4 regions of the Arthrobacter jiangjiafuii genome follow, and region 3 is predicted to be linked to each of the others. Evidence: riboswitches for the same ligand, from Rfam matches in the RefSeq annotation. Region 3 holds a riboswitch; each other region holds the start of a gene.
The links. A riboswitch is a leader RNA that binds a small molecule or an ion and turns the genes downstream of it on or off. The one in region 3 is predicted to bind S-adenosylmethionine.

Region 1: it holds a riboswitch for S-adenosylmethionine, as region 3 does, so the genes downstream of both, KKR91_RS00915 (LLM class flavin-dependent oxidoreductase) here and KKR91_RS07385 (MetQ/NlpA family ABC transporter substrate-binding protein) in region 3, are expected to answer to the same signal.
Region 2: it holds a riboswitch for S-adenosylmethionine, as region 3 does, so the genes downstream of both, KKR91_RS10260 (flavin reductase family protein) here and KKR91_RS07385 (MetQ/NlpA family ABC transporter substrate-binding protein) in region 3, are expected to answer to the same signal.
Region 4: it holds a riboswitch for S-adenosylmethionine, as region 3 does, so the genes downstream of both, KKR91_RS08625 (cobalamin-independent methionine synthase II family protein) here and KKR91_RS07385 (MetQ/NlpA family ABC transporter substrate-binding protein) in region 3, are expected to answer to the same signal.

Annotation. Positions count from the first base shown of each region.
Region 1 covers NZ_CP076022.1:177,250-180,204, reverse strand. Annotated here, with positions in the region: gene KKR91_RS00920 (alpha/beta fold hydrolase) at 1-377, opposite strand, end outside; gene KKR91_RS00915 (LLM class flavin-dependent oxidoreductase) at 499-1,935, opposite strand; SAM riboswitch class IV at 1,970-2,085, opposite strand; gene KKR91_RS00910 (alpha/beta fold hydrolase) at 2,155-2,925, opposite strand.
Region 2 covers NZ_CP076022.1:2,178,527-2,181,481, forward strand. Annotated here, with positions in the region: gene KKR91_RS10250 (nitronate monooxygenase) at 1-791, opposite strand, end outside; gene KKR91_RS10255 (PhzF family phenazine biosynthesis protein) at 797-1,633, opposite strand; SAM riboswitch class IV at 1,739-1,859, shown strand; gene KKR91_RS10260 (flavin reductase family protein) at 1,914-2,420, shown strand; gene KKR91_RS10265 (hypothetical protein) at 2,652-2,955, shown strand, end outside.
Region 3 covers NZ_CP076022.1:1,570,164-1,573,118, forward strand. Annotated here, with positions in the region: gene KKR91_RS07370 (LysR family transcriptional regulator) at 1-232, shown strand, start outside; gene KKR91_RS07375 (DUF1801 domain-containing protein) at 256-684, shown strand; gene KKR91_RS07380 (RidA family protein) at 693-1,115, opposite strand; SAM riboswitch class IV at 1,318-1,433, shown strand; gene KKR91_RS07385 (MetQ/NlpA family ABC transporter substrate-binding protein) at 1,488-2,372, shown strand; gene KKR91_RS07390 (methionine ABC transporter ATP-binding protein) at 2,385-2,955, shown strand, end outside.
Region 4 covers NZ_CP076022.1:1,817,834-1,820,788, forward strand. Annotated here, with positions in the region: gene KKR91_RS08615 (ion channel protein) at 1-752, shown strand, start outside; gene KKR91_RS08620 (histone-like nucleoid-structuring protein Lsr2) at 983-1,315, shown strand; SAM riboswitch class I at 1,555-1,651, shown strand; gene KKR91_RS08625 (cobalamin-independent methionine synthase II family protein) at 1,661-2,893, shown strand.

The DNA.
Region 1 (2,955 bases), 1.4 Mb from region 3:
GTCGGCTCAAGCGCCACCACCCTGGTGATCACGGCGGATTCCTCGGCGGCACGCAGTGCCAGGAAAGCTCCGGAGGAAAACCCGTAGAGGCTGGCCGACCCTCCGGCCACCGCCACCACGGCCAGCAGGTCATCGACGTCGGACTCGGCGGTGTATTCTTCGCCCATCCCGCTTTCCCCCACGCCACGCCGGTCATATGTGTAGACCGTGTGGTTCTCGGAGAGCAGGTCGGCAAGGACCCGGGTACTGGAGCTGCTGCGGTCTGCCAGCAGCGGATTGACGATCACGAGCGGAGGACCGCTGCCCTGCCGGGACCACGCAATGCGCGTTCCGTCAGCGGAAAGGGCGATACCGGAGGCACCGGGTGAGCGTTCCATGGCAGGCTCCTGGTCACTGGGGAAGATGGCCCGGGTAGGGTGCACGGACACCTTTCAAACGTAGGAGCCCGCCGACCGGCGGTCAATGCCAGCCGCCGCAGAACGGGCCGGAGCCCGGCGGTTAATTCACCGCCGGCTGCAGCCTGAATGAGGCACCCCGGTGTTCCGGGGGCAGCCTGTCACCCCGGTCGAAGAGCTTGTTGCGCAGGGTCCCAGGCGCGTATTCGGTTCTATAGGCGCCGCGCTTCTGCAGTTCGGGCACCACAAACTCCACGATGTCCTCAAAGGTGCCCGGCGTGATGGCGTAGGCCAGGTTGAAACCGTCGACGTCGGTCTCCTCCACCCAGCGGATCATTTCCTCGGCGATTTCCGCACCCGAACCGACCATCCGGGGACCGAGCCCGCCGATGCCCACCGAGTCGGCGATGTCGCGCACCGTCCAGGGTTCGCCGTCGTCCTTGGGCTTTTGGAAGTTCGCGGCTGAGGACTGGATGGCGTTGGACTTCACGTTGCCCAGCGGCTCGTCCAGGTTGTAGGTGGACAGGTCCACGCCCATCCAGCCGGACATCAGGGCCAGGGCGCCCTCGTGGCTGGTGTACTGCTGGTAGTCCTCGTGCTTGGCGGCCGCCTCTTCGGGGGTGGCGGCCGTGATCACGGTCATCAGCGTGTAGATGCGGATGGAGTGCCGGTCCCTGCCCGCTCCCTCCGCGGCATCGCGGATTTTCGCGACGATGGCCTTGAGCTTTGCCTTGGTGGGCGCTCCCACGAACACGGCCTCGGCGTTGCCAGCGGCGAAGGCGATCCCGCGGGGAGAGGCCCCGGCCTGGAAGATCACCGGGGTGCGCTGCGGCGAGGGTTCGCTGATGTGGATGCCGGGGACCTTGAAGTACTTGCCCTCGTGGTTGATGTCGTGAACCTTGGCCGGATCGGTGAACACGCCGGCCTGTTTGTCGCGGACGACGGCGCCGTCCTCCCAGGAGCCTTCGAGGAGCTTGTAGATGACCTCAAGGTATTCATCCGCGTGGTCGTAGCGCTCGTCGTGCTCCAGCTGGTCTTCGGCGCCCAGGTTCCGCGCGGCGGAGGGCAGGTAGCCGGTGACCACGTTCCAGCCGACCCGCCCGTTGGTGAGGTGGTCCAGGGTGGAGAGCCGGCGGGCAAACGGATAGGGGTGTTCGTAGGCGGTCCCCGCGGTCACCCCGAAGCCGAGGTGCTCGGTGACCAGGGCCATGGCGGAAACCAGGAGCAGCGGATCGTTCACCGGAACCTGCGTGCCCTGCCGCAGCGTGGCCTCGTTGGATCCGCCGTACACGTCGTAGGTCCCGAGCACGTCGGCCAGGAAAATGCCGTCAAAGAGGCCCTTTTCGCAGGTTTTCGCCAGGTCCGCCCAGTAGCGGATGTCCGTGTAGTCGGCCGAACGGTCCTCCGGGTGGCGCCACAGGCCCGGAGACTGGTGCCCGACGCAGTTCATATCAAAGGCGTTGAAGCGGATTTGGCGCCGGGCACTCTCTTTTGCCGGGGAAATGCTCAAGTCGGCCGGGGAAGGGATCTGTTCGGGCATGGGACAGCCTTTCGGAACGGGACGCCCCAGGGGAACGCCGTACTTGCCGTCCGCGGACGCGGAACGGCCGGATCCTCATCTGGGGCACCCCGCTACGGAGAAGAGGGTTGCCGCCCAACCAGCCAGAGCTTCGCGTTGGGACTCATGATCCTTCAGGTCCAGTATTGGCACGCCAACTGCCCGTGGGGGAAGAACGTGACCTTTTGTGAACCGGCTGCCTCAGGCCAGGAACTGGTTGATGGCCGCGGCAAGCGGCTCGTCCTGGACCCCGTGCCAGCTGCCGTCCAACACCTGGAGGCGGGCATCGGCCAGCGCCTCGGCGGTTTCCCGCGCCCATTCCTGCAGCCGGGCATCGCTGCTGCCGCTGACCAGCACCAGCACCGGTACCCGGATGCTGCCGAAGCTCTCCAGATCTGCGTCAGCGTTGAGGGTCAGGTCGTAAGCGATCGTATGTGCCGCCGGGGCAAAGGCCCCCACGTCTGCCGCCGCGATCATCTCCTCCGGTACCCCGATGGAACGCTGGAATACGCGCACGGCCTCGTCACGGTCCCCGGCCGCTATCAGCTGCGCCAGCTCCCCCCGGATGTCCGGGCCGTGGTCCACTACCCGGGACAGCGGGGGCTCCAGGGCCACCACTGAGCTCACGGCCGCGGAGTCGGCAGCCGTCATCAGCGCCAGCACCGCACCCGAGGAAAACCCGTACAGATCCGCAGCTCCTCCGGCCACCCCGATGACGGCCAGCAGATCGTCAATTTCGCGGCTCGGCTCATATTCCGCGCTGCTGTCCCCGCTCTCGCCCTTGCCCCGCCTGTCGTACGTGTACACCGTCCGGTTCCGCGCCAGCAGTTTCGCGATGCCTGCGGAGACTGATGTGGTGCGGTCCATCAGCACGGGATCAACGATTACCAGCGGCGGTCCGGATCCCTTGCGTTCCCATGCAATCGAGGTGCCGTCCGGGGATAGCACCGTCCCTGACGCAGCGTCGGCCATGGCTGTCCCTTCCCGGGAATGTACGACGGT
Region 2 (2,955 bases), 610 kb from region 3:
GCGGCGTCCTTGAGGGCTGCCCGGTGTACTGAACCGGTACCGGCTTCGGTGCTGAGCAGAAGTGCCGTACCCAGTTGGACGGCCACCGCTCCGGCGGCCAGGGCTGCCGCCGCATCAGCTGCCGTACCGATTCCACCGGCAGCGATGACCGGCAGCGCGCAGGTATCCCTGACGCTGTGCAGGAGCTCACTGAGGGAGGCGGCGGCGGGTGCTTTGGCGCTCTGCAGTGTTCCGCGATGCCCTCCGGCCTCGGGCCCCTGAACGCAGAGGGCCGACGCTCCGGCGCCGGCTGCCGCCCGGGCCTCGTCTGCGTCGGTGACCGTGAGGACCGTGCAGATTCCGCGGCCGGCCAATGCCGCCAGGACGGCCTTCTCCGGCAGGCCGAAGGTAAAGGAGACCACGGGGATGCGTTCGCGCAGGACCAGGTCGAGTTTGGCCGCCCAGCCGTCGTCGTCCTCCGGGTCCGGGAAGCCCGGTTCCGCTCCGGCGCCGGCGGCCAGGACATCCCGGTAGGCCAGGGCTGCGGCCAGCTTCCCGGCCTGGTGTTCTTCGGATGTGGCGGCGTAGGTGTTGGCGGCATCCGGTACAAACAGGTTCACGCCGAAGGGTCCGCCGGTCAGGCTGCGGGTCCGGGCGGTTTGCTCAGCCACCGCGGCAGCGCTCTTATAACCGGCAGCCAGGAAGCCGAGCCCTCCCGCGTTGCTCACGGCAGCGGCAAGCTGCGGCGTGGATGCGCCGCCGGCCATGGGCGCCCCGATCACCGGAAGCCGCAGCGAGTGCAGGTTGAACATGGCGGCTAGAGGGTGACGGTGCCGTCGATGGAGGTCACGGTGGACCCGCCGATCCAGATCTTCCCGTCGCGCGTGAAGACGCGGACACGCCCGGAACGCCGCACGGCTGTGCCCTGCGTGACGACGTAGCGTTCGGGTGCGAGTGAGGCTCCGATCAGCCATTGGGCCAGGCCGGCGTTGAGGCTTCCCGTTACGGGATCTTCGGTGATGCCCAGGCCGGGCACGAAGGCACGGACCTCGAAGTCCGTTTCGGCGTCCTGCGGCTGGGCGCCGATAACGCCCACCCGCAGATTGCCCATGATCGTGGGGTCGGGTTTCAGCGCCAGCACGGCGTCGGCGTCGCGCAGCAGGAGTCCAAGCCACCCCGGACCGTTGTCGATCCAGTTGGAGGCAAGAATTTCGGTGCGGTCCAGGTTCAGGGCGCGCAGCGCCTGGTCCAGGACCTCGTCTTCCAGCGGTCCCGAGCGCAGCAGCGGCGGAGCGGCGAAGGCGGCGATTCCGGCATTGGCATGCAGCGTGACCAGCCCGATTCCGCATTCCTGGACGACGACGTCGGGGTAGCGGCGCTTGTTCCCGGCCTCCAGCCACGCGTGGCACGTTCCCAGAGTGGGATGCCCGGCAAACGGGATCTCTCCTCCGGGGGTGAAAATCCGAACCCTGTAGTCGGCTCCGTCCGTGGTCGGAGGCAGGACGAACGTCGTCTCCGAGAGATTGGTCCATCTCGCGAAGGATTCCATCTCTGCATCTGTCAGGCCCTCCGCTTCAAGCACCACCGCGAGGGGATTGCCCAAATACGGTTCGTTGCCGAAGACGTCCACCTGCTTAAACCACCGCTGTTTCATGCTGAAACTGTATCCCTTCGGCACCGGGAGTTTTATGAAGCCGAGTTTTACGAAGTGAGGCAGGGGTTTGCAAGTCCGCCTCCTGCACTTCTACGTTGGAAGCTGAATCAAGAGTTCCAGCCACAGGCCCTGGCCGGTTGGACGGCAACCCTCTCGCTGTAGCGGGGTGCTCCAGGTGACGATTCGGCCGTCCGGCGAAAATCCTCCGGCATGGCAAGTACCGCGTTTGTGCCGGGTTTTTTCTTCCGGCCGCGCTTTAGGGCAAAGGATCTTCCCCCTCATGACTCTTCGTACCGACCTGCAACCCGCTGCATTGCGCCGGGCCTTTTCACGGTTTCCCTCGGGAATTGCCGCCCTGTGCGCGGTGGTTGACGGCCAGCCGCAGGGAATTGTTGCCTCATCGTTCACGGTGGGGGTTTCCATGGACCCTCCGCTGGTCATGTTCGCTGTGCAGCAGACCTCCCGGACCTGGCCGGTGCTGCGGCGGGCCCAGCGCATCGGCGTGTCGGTCCTCGGCTCTGAGCACGAAGGAATCTGCAAGCAGATCGCGTCGAAATCCGGTGACCGGTTTGCCGGCCTGAACCTGCACACCGACGCCTCCGGGTCCCTCTTCATTGACCGCGCCGCGCTCTGGCTCGAGTGCTCGGTGGAAAACGAAGTTCCTGCCGGTGACCATCAGGTGGTGCTGCTGAGGGTTCACGGCCATGCCTCCCACGACGACGCCCATGATCCACTGGTCTTTCACGGTTCCGCGTTCCGCCGCCTGGGTGTCCCCGAATTCGCCTGACCGGCAGGAAATTGCCTGACGGGCACAGGCAATTGGGCGCTGCCGGAATTGTTTTCCAGGGGTTTACGGCATGCCCCCTCCGTTACCAATCCTTTACATCCGGCTGCCGTCCCACTATCGTTCTTCGGATTACTTCGGGAGGAAGTAGCGAAGATGACCAGAAACAGAAATGTCCACGGCCCATCAAATAAGGCAATGCCCGGCAAAGTGCCGGATATTTCGTTTACGCGGATGGCTCTGCTTCCCGCAGCGGCACTGGCCCTGGTGCTGGCAGGATGCACTGCACAGGAGGATCCCGAGGCGGCTGCCACCGAACCGGCCACGCCCCCAGCCACGGCGGAGAAGTCCGCCACGCCGTCCCCGTCCGCCGGCGCCTCCGGCCGGAACAGCGTCACGGTGGAGCTGCCGCCGGGCAGCACCACGCCTCCGCCCCCTAACGACCCCGCCATGCTGGCATTGTTCAGGGCGGAGGATCCCATCAGCCTGGAAAGTTACTTCCAGCAACAGCCCCAGGCCCAGGGGCGCCCCCTCGACG
Region 3 (2,955 bases):
CGGAGGCCTGGTCCAGCTGGGGTTTCCGGGCACTCCGGTGTCCGGCATGTGGTGGGCCAGCACGCTGCTTCCCGGCCGGGTCCCGGCGGCGGCGGATGCGCTGCTGCGCTTTGCCGGCAGCGCCGAGGCCACCGAGGCGATGATGGCGGCGGGCGGGCCGCGCGGGCTGGTGCGCCGCGGGACGCAGGTCCATGTGGCGCTGTGGAGCAGCCGGGTGTCAGGCAAAGGTTAAAGCGCGAATCCAGGAGGCACAGCATGGAACCGACCGCCGCCAGCGTCAGCGACTTCATCGACGGCGTGACCTCGCCGCCGCGGAAGCGCGATGCACACACCCTCGTCGACCTGATGAGCCGGATCACCGGAGAGCAGCCCGCCATGTGGGGGCCGACCATCGTTGGTTTCGGCAGCTACCACTACAAGTACGCCAGCGGCAGGGAGGGCGATGCCGTCGCGGCAGGCTTCTCGCCGCGCAAGGCAGCGACCACGGTGTACCTGCCCGACGGCGTGGGCGCCTACACCGCCCAACTCGCCCGGCTCGGCGCCCACACCACCGGCGCAGGCTGTCTTTACCTGAAAGACCTGAGCAAAATTGACCTCGGGGTACTTGAAGACATCATCACCGAGTCCTATCAGCGCGTAACCGCGGGAACCTTCGGGCAGCGCGCCGCTGATCCGGGTTCCTGAGCTACGGCCTACTCACGCACGGCGGCAACGGCTTCAATTTCGACAAGTTGGTGGTCGTAGCCCAGAACTGTCACACCCAACAGCGTGCTCGGCGCATCGTGGTCGCCGAAGGCATCCCGCACCACCTCCCACGCCGCGACCAGGTCCGCCTGGGACGTGGTGGCCACCAGCACCCGGGTGCTGATGACATCCGTCAGTGAAGCGCCCGCAGCGGCCAGCGCCGCCGCGAGGTTTGCCATGCACTGCGCGGCCTGGCCGGCGTAGTCGCCCACAGCCGCCGTCGAGCCGTCTGCTTCCAGCGGACAGGATCCGGCGAGAAAGATCAGCCGGCTGCCCGCGGGTGCCGTTGCGGCGTACGCATACTCCGCGGTGTCGGAGAGCTGCGCGGCACGGATCAGGGTCACGGCTGACGGACTGGTTTCATGCTGCACGGGGGCCTTTCGCAGGGGACGAGGATGCGCGGACGGGTGGGAACTGCAAGAAGACAAGCGAGCCGATCCTCCCACACGCGCAACAGCGTCCCTACCGCCACCGTGACGCAACATTTCGGCATGTGACCCGCTCCGACGCTCTCTTACGTCACGGAACGTCGTTTTTTGCGCCCTGCCCCGGCCCGCCTAGCCTGATACCAGCAATCAAGAGTTCCAGCCATCGGCCCTGGCCGGCTGGACAGCAACCCTCTCGCCGCAGCGGGGTGCTCCAGGTGAAGATTGGGCCGGCAGGACACCTCCTGGCGGCAAGTACGGCGCCAGACGCTGCCCGGAAGGCTGCGCTGCGTCCTGTCACAGGAGAACACCATCATCATGAACACCCGCAGGAGAATCCTCAGCATCACCGCAGTTCCGCTCCTCGCCCTGTCGATGGCTGCCTGCAGCTCGGCCGCCGGAGACGATGGCGAAGGCACGGTGAAGATCGGCGTCGTCGGCGCCAGCGACCCGTACTGGGCCACCTATACCGAGGCAGCGAAGGCAGAGGGGATCGACGTCGAAATCCTGGACTTCGCCGAGTACACCCAGCCCAATCCGGCGCTGACTGAAGGTGAACTGGACCTGAACCAGTTCCAGCACATCGTCTATCTCGCCCGCTACAACGTCTCCAGCGGAGAGGATCTGACCCCGGTCGGCTCCACCGCGATCTATCCGCTGGGCCTGTATTCCACTCAGTACGACTCCGTGGAGGACATTCCCGAGGGCGCCACGGTGGCCGTGCCGAACGACGAGAGCAACCTCGCCCGCGGCCTGCTGGTGCTGCAGTCCGCCGGCCTTCTCACCCTGGACGGCGGCGGCAGCCCGTTCTCCACGCTGGAGGACATTGACGAAGGCAAATCCAAGGTCAAGGTGACCACGCTGGAAGCCTCGCTCACGCCGACGTCGCTGCCCGACGTCGCGGCCGCCATCGTCAACAACGACTTCGTGGAAGACGCCGGACTGAAGGCCGCCGACGCGATCGCCCAGGACGACCCCTCCGATCCGGCGGCCATCCCATACGTGAATATCTTCGCCGCACGGGCCGGGGAGGAAACCAACGAGACGTACGTGAAGCTGGTGGAGATCTACCAGGACACACAGTCCGTTGAGGACGGTGTGCAGGAGGCCTCCGGAAACACGGCAGAGTTCCTCAAGGTTCCGGTCCAGGACCTGAAGACCTCGCTGGCGAAGGTCCAGAAGGACATCGAAGCGCTGGGCTAGGAGGAAACCGCCATGGCACTCATCTCGCTGCAGAACGTGTCTAAAACCTATCCGCCGGCCCGCAAGGGCGAACCCGCCGTGACCGCCCTGCGGGACATCAACCTGGAGATCGAGGCGGGGGAGATCTTCGGCATCATCGGCTATTCCGGCGCCGGCAAGAGCACCCTCGTCCGGCTGATCAACGCGCTGGAATCCAGTACCTCCGGAGACATCACCGTGGACGGGCGGCAGGTCTCCGGGGTGCCGGAGCGGAAACTTCGCACCCTGCGCCTGGACATCGGCATGATCTTCCAGCAGTTCAATCTCTTCAACTCCAAAACGGTCCGCAACAACATTGCGTACCCCCTGCGCGTGGCCGGCCGGAGCACTGCCGAGATCGCCGCCCGGGTGGAGGAGCTGCTGGACTTTGTCGGGCTCGCGGACAAGGCCGGCAGCTATCCCGAGCAGCTCTCCGGCGGGCAAAAGCAGCGCGTCGGCATCGCCCGGGCGCTGGCCGCGTCGCCGAAGATCCTGCTCGCGGACGAAGCCACATCAGCCCTGGATCCGGAAACCACCCATGAGGTGCTGGCCCTGCTGCGCCGGG
Region 4 (2,955 bases), 250 kb from region 3:
TCACCGGACTCGCCGGCTCAATGGCGGGCGGCGGAGCCCTGTTCGACAGGCTCTTCCTGCCGCTCGCCGCCGCCGGGGCGGGGGCGGTGACCATGACCCTGCTGGGCGGAACCCTGCTGACCGTCGGGCTGCCCGCCATGGGCAGCCCTGACGGGTGGGATGTGCTGGCAGGATTCATCATTGCTCCGCTCGCGGCGGGCTTTGCCCTGTTGGGCGTTGGCGTCTTCACCCGGGTTCACCATACGTTCCACCGGCTCGGCAACCCGGTGCTCTTCACGACGCTGGGCGGAGCGCTGCTTGGCCTGCTGGGTGTCATCGGCGGACCGCTGACCCTGTTCAAGGGAGCGGAGGAATCCGCCGCGCTGCTGGCGCAGCGCGGCAGCGAATCGGCCTGGACACTGGTGTTCCTCGCGGCGGTCAAGCTGGTTGCCCTGGTGATCGCCGCAGCGGCCGGCTTCCGCGGGGGCAGGATCTTCCCGGCCGTCTTTGTCGGCGTGGCTGCGGGGCTTGCCGCGGTGGCCTTCGTACCCTCCGTGCCGGTGAGCCTGGCCGTGTCGGCAGCCGTGCTCGGCGTAGTCCTCGCAGTGGCCCGCGACGGCTGGATGGCCCTGTTCATCGCGGTCCTTATTACGGGGGACGTGAGCGTAACGGCAGTACTCTGCCTGGCAGTACTGCCGGCCTGGCTGGTGGTCACCAATGCTCCGCACATGCTGGCAGCGCCCGACGGCGGCACCGCCTCTCGTCCTGCCTAGGCAGGGAATCTCCCTGTTCGATTGAAAAGCGTGCATTGTTGGGTACCCTTATGCGCAAATGCTTCCTGCGGTCCCCGCGCTGCGAGGCAGCTAGTGATGAAGCAGGGGCAGAGCCCAATCATCTTTGGATTGGGAAAGAGAAATGCCTGTGCAGCTCTATTGCACAGCCCCACTTCCGCTAAACTGTTTTGGGGGGTGGTCCAAAATACTATGAATGAGGAAAAAGCCCCGTGGCTCAGAAAAGACAAGTTCTCCTGATTGACGACCTAACCGGTGAAGACGCACAGGAAACTGTGAAGTTGGCGCTGGACGGCGCACAATACGAAATCGATCTGACGGCCGACCATGCCGCGGAACTCCGCGGGAGACTGGAACCGTATCTCTCCAATGCCAGGCGTTTGCGCGGCGGCTCAACCGGCCGTGCTGCGAAACGGGAAACGGTTCCCCGCAGCGGCGAGAGCCGGAAAATCCGTGAATGGGCGGTAGCCAATGGCTTCCAGCCCAGCGCACGGGGGCGGATCAGCCAGGAAATCCGCGAAGCGTACAGCTCCGCCCAAAAGTAATCCCCGCCCTTCTTTCCTGCCTGGCACAGCGGGAAGGATCCGGGCAACTGGTACCGGGCGCAGGGGGGCGCCTGACCACCGGTATGAGATCTTCCGGGTTTACTCTTACCCCGCCTGGCGGGGGCGTCTGCGCCAGATGCGCGTCTCCTGCCTCGCCATATTTCGACGCCCCGGCTTCATATTTCGTGCCGCTGGAGTTTTGCTGCCGACGGGCGCATGCTGGTTTTTCGTCCCGCAACTACCCATCCAGAGCAGCTGAGAGACCTGCCTCCGTGACGCTGCAGCTTCCCCCGGACATTCCTTCCGGAAAGGTGCTAATGGCAGGACCGATGGAAGGAATACACCATGACGTTCGACCAGATTTCCACCACCCATGCCGGTTCGCTGCCCCGGACACCGGAACTCATAAGCGCCAATGCAGCCCGGACCTTCGCCGACGATGGTTTTACCCTCGAACGCACCCCGGAGTTTGAACTGCTTCTGACCGACGCGGTAATTGACCTGGTGCAGCGCCAAAAGAGCCTCGGCATTACCATTCCCGGCGATGGGGAGTACGGCAAGGCCATGTCCAGCCCGGTGGACTACGGGGCATGGTGGACCTACAGCTTCCAACGCACGGCGGGCCTGGAGCTGACTGACTTTAATCCCATCACTACCGGACCCGTTCGCAGCGAAGCCGGGAATATCCGGCTGACCTCTTTTGCAGACCGCCGCGACTGGACCCGATTTGCAGCTGCCTATTCCGATCCGGAAAGCGGGATCCAACTGGGCCGCAATGCCACGGCCTTTCCCACGGCCACCGGACCCATCACTTACACCGGCCACGATGCCCTGGCTACAGACATCGCAAACCTCAAGGCCGGGCTGGCGGCTGCCGACCTGCCCACCGGCTTCATCACGGCGCTGTCCCCGGGATCGGCCAGCCGGATCGGCAACGACTATTACAAGAGCGAAGAGGAGTTCATTTACGCCTGGGCAGATGTCCTGCGTGAGGAATACAAGGCCATCACGGACGCAGGGCTGACGGTTCAGATCGATGACCCCTCGATCGCCGAGAACTGGGACCAGATCAATCCCGAACCCAGCGTCGAGGACTACCGGCGCTTCACGCAGATCCGGATCGACGCCCTGAACTACGCACTGCGGGGGATCCCGCAGGAGCAGGTCCGGTTCCATGTCTGCTGGGGATCCTGGCATGGTCCGCACACCACCGACATCGAGTTCGCCAATATCGTGGATCTCGTGCTGGGGATCAACGCCGGTTTCTACGCCTTCGAAGCCGGCAACGCGCGGCACGAGCACGAGTGGACGATCTGGCGGGACGTGGCGCTGCCGGAGGGGAAGGTCCTCGTTCCGGGCGTGGTGTCCCACGCGACCAATGTGGTGGAACATCCTGAACTTGTGGCCCAGCGGATAGAGCGCTTTGCCGGGCTTGTGGGCAGCGGGAATGTCATTGCCGGCACCGATTGCGGCCTGGGTGGACGGCTGCATCCGGACATCGCATTTGCCAAGCTGGAATCACTGGGCCGCGGCGCCGAGATCGCTGCCAGCCGTCTCTTCACCGGATCACGGCACTGAACTGACGTCCGCGCCGGTTCTCCGCAGCGATGCGGCCTCCGTCCTGATACCCCTTTGCCCGC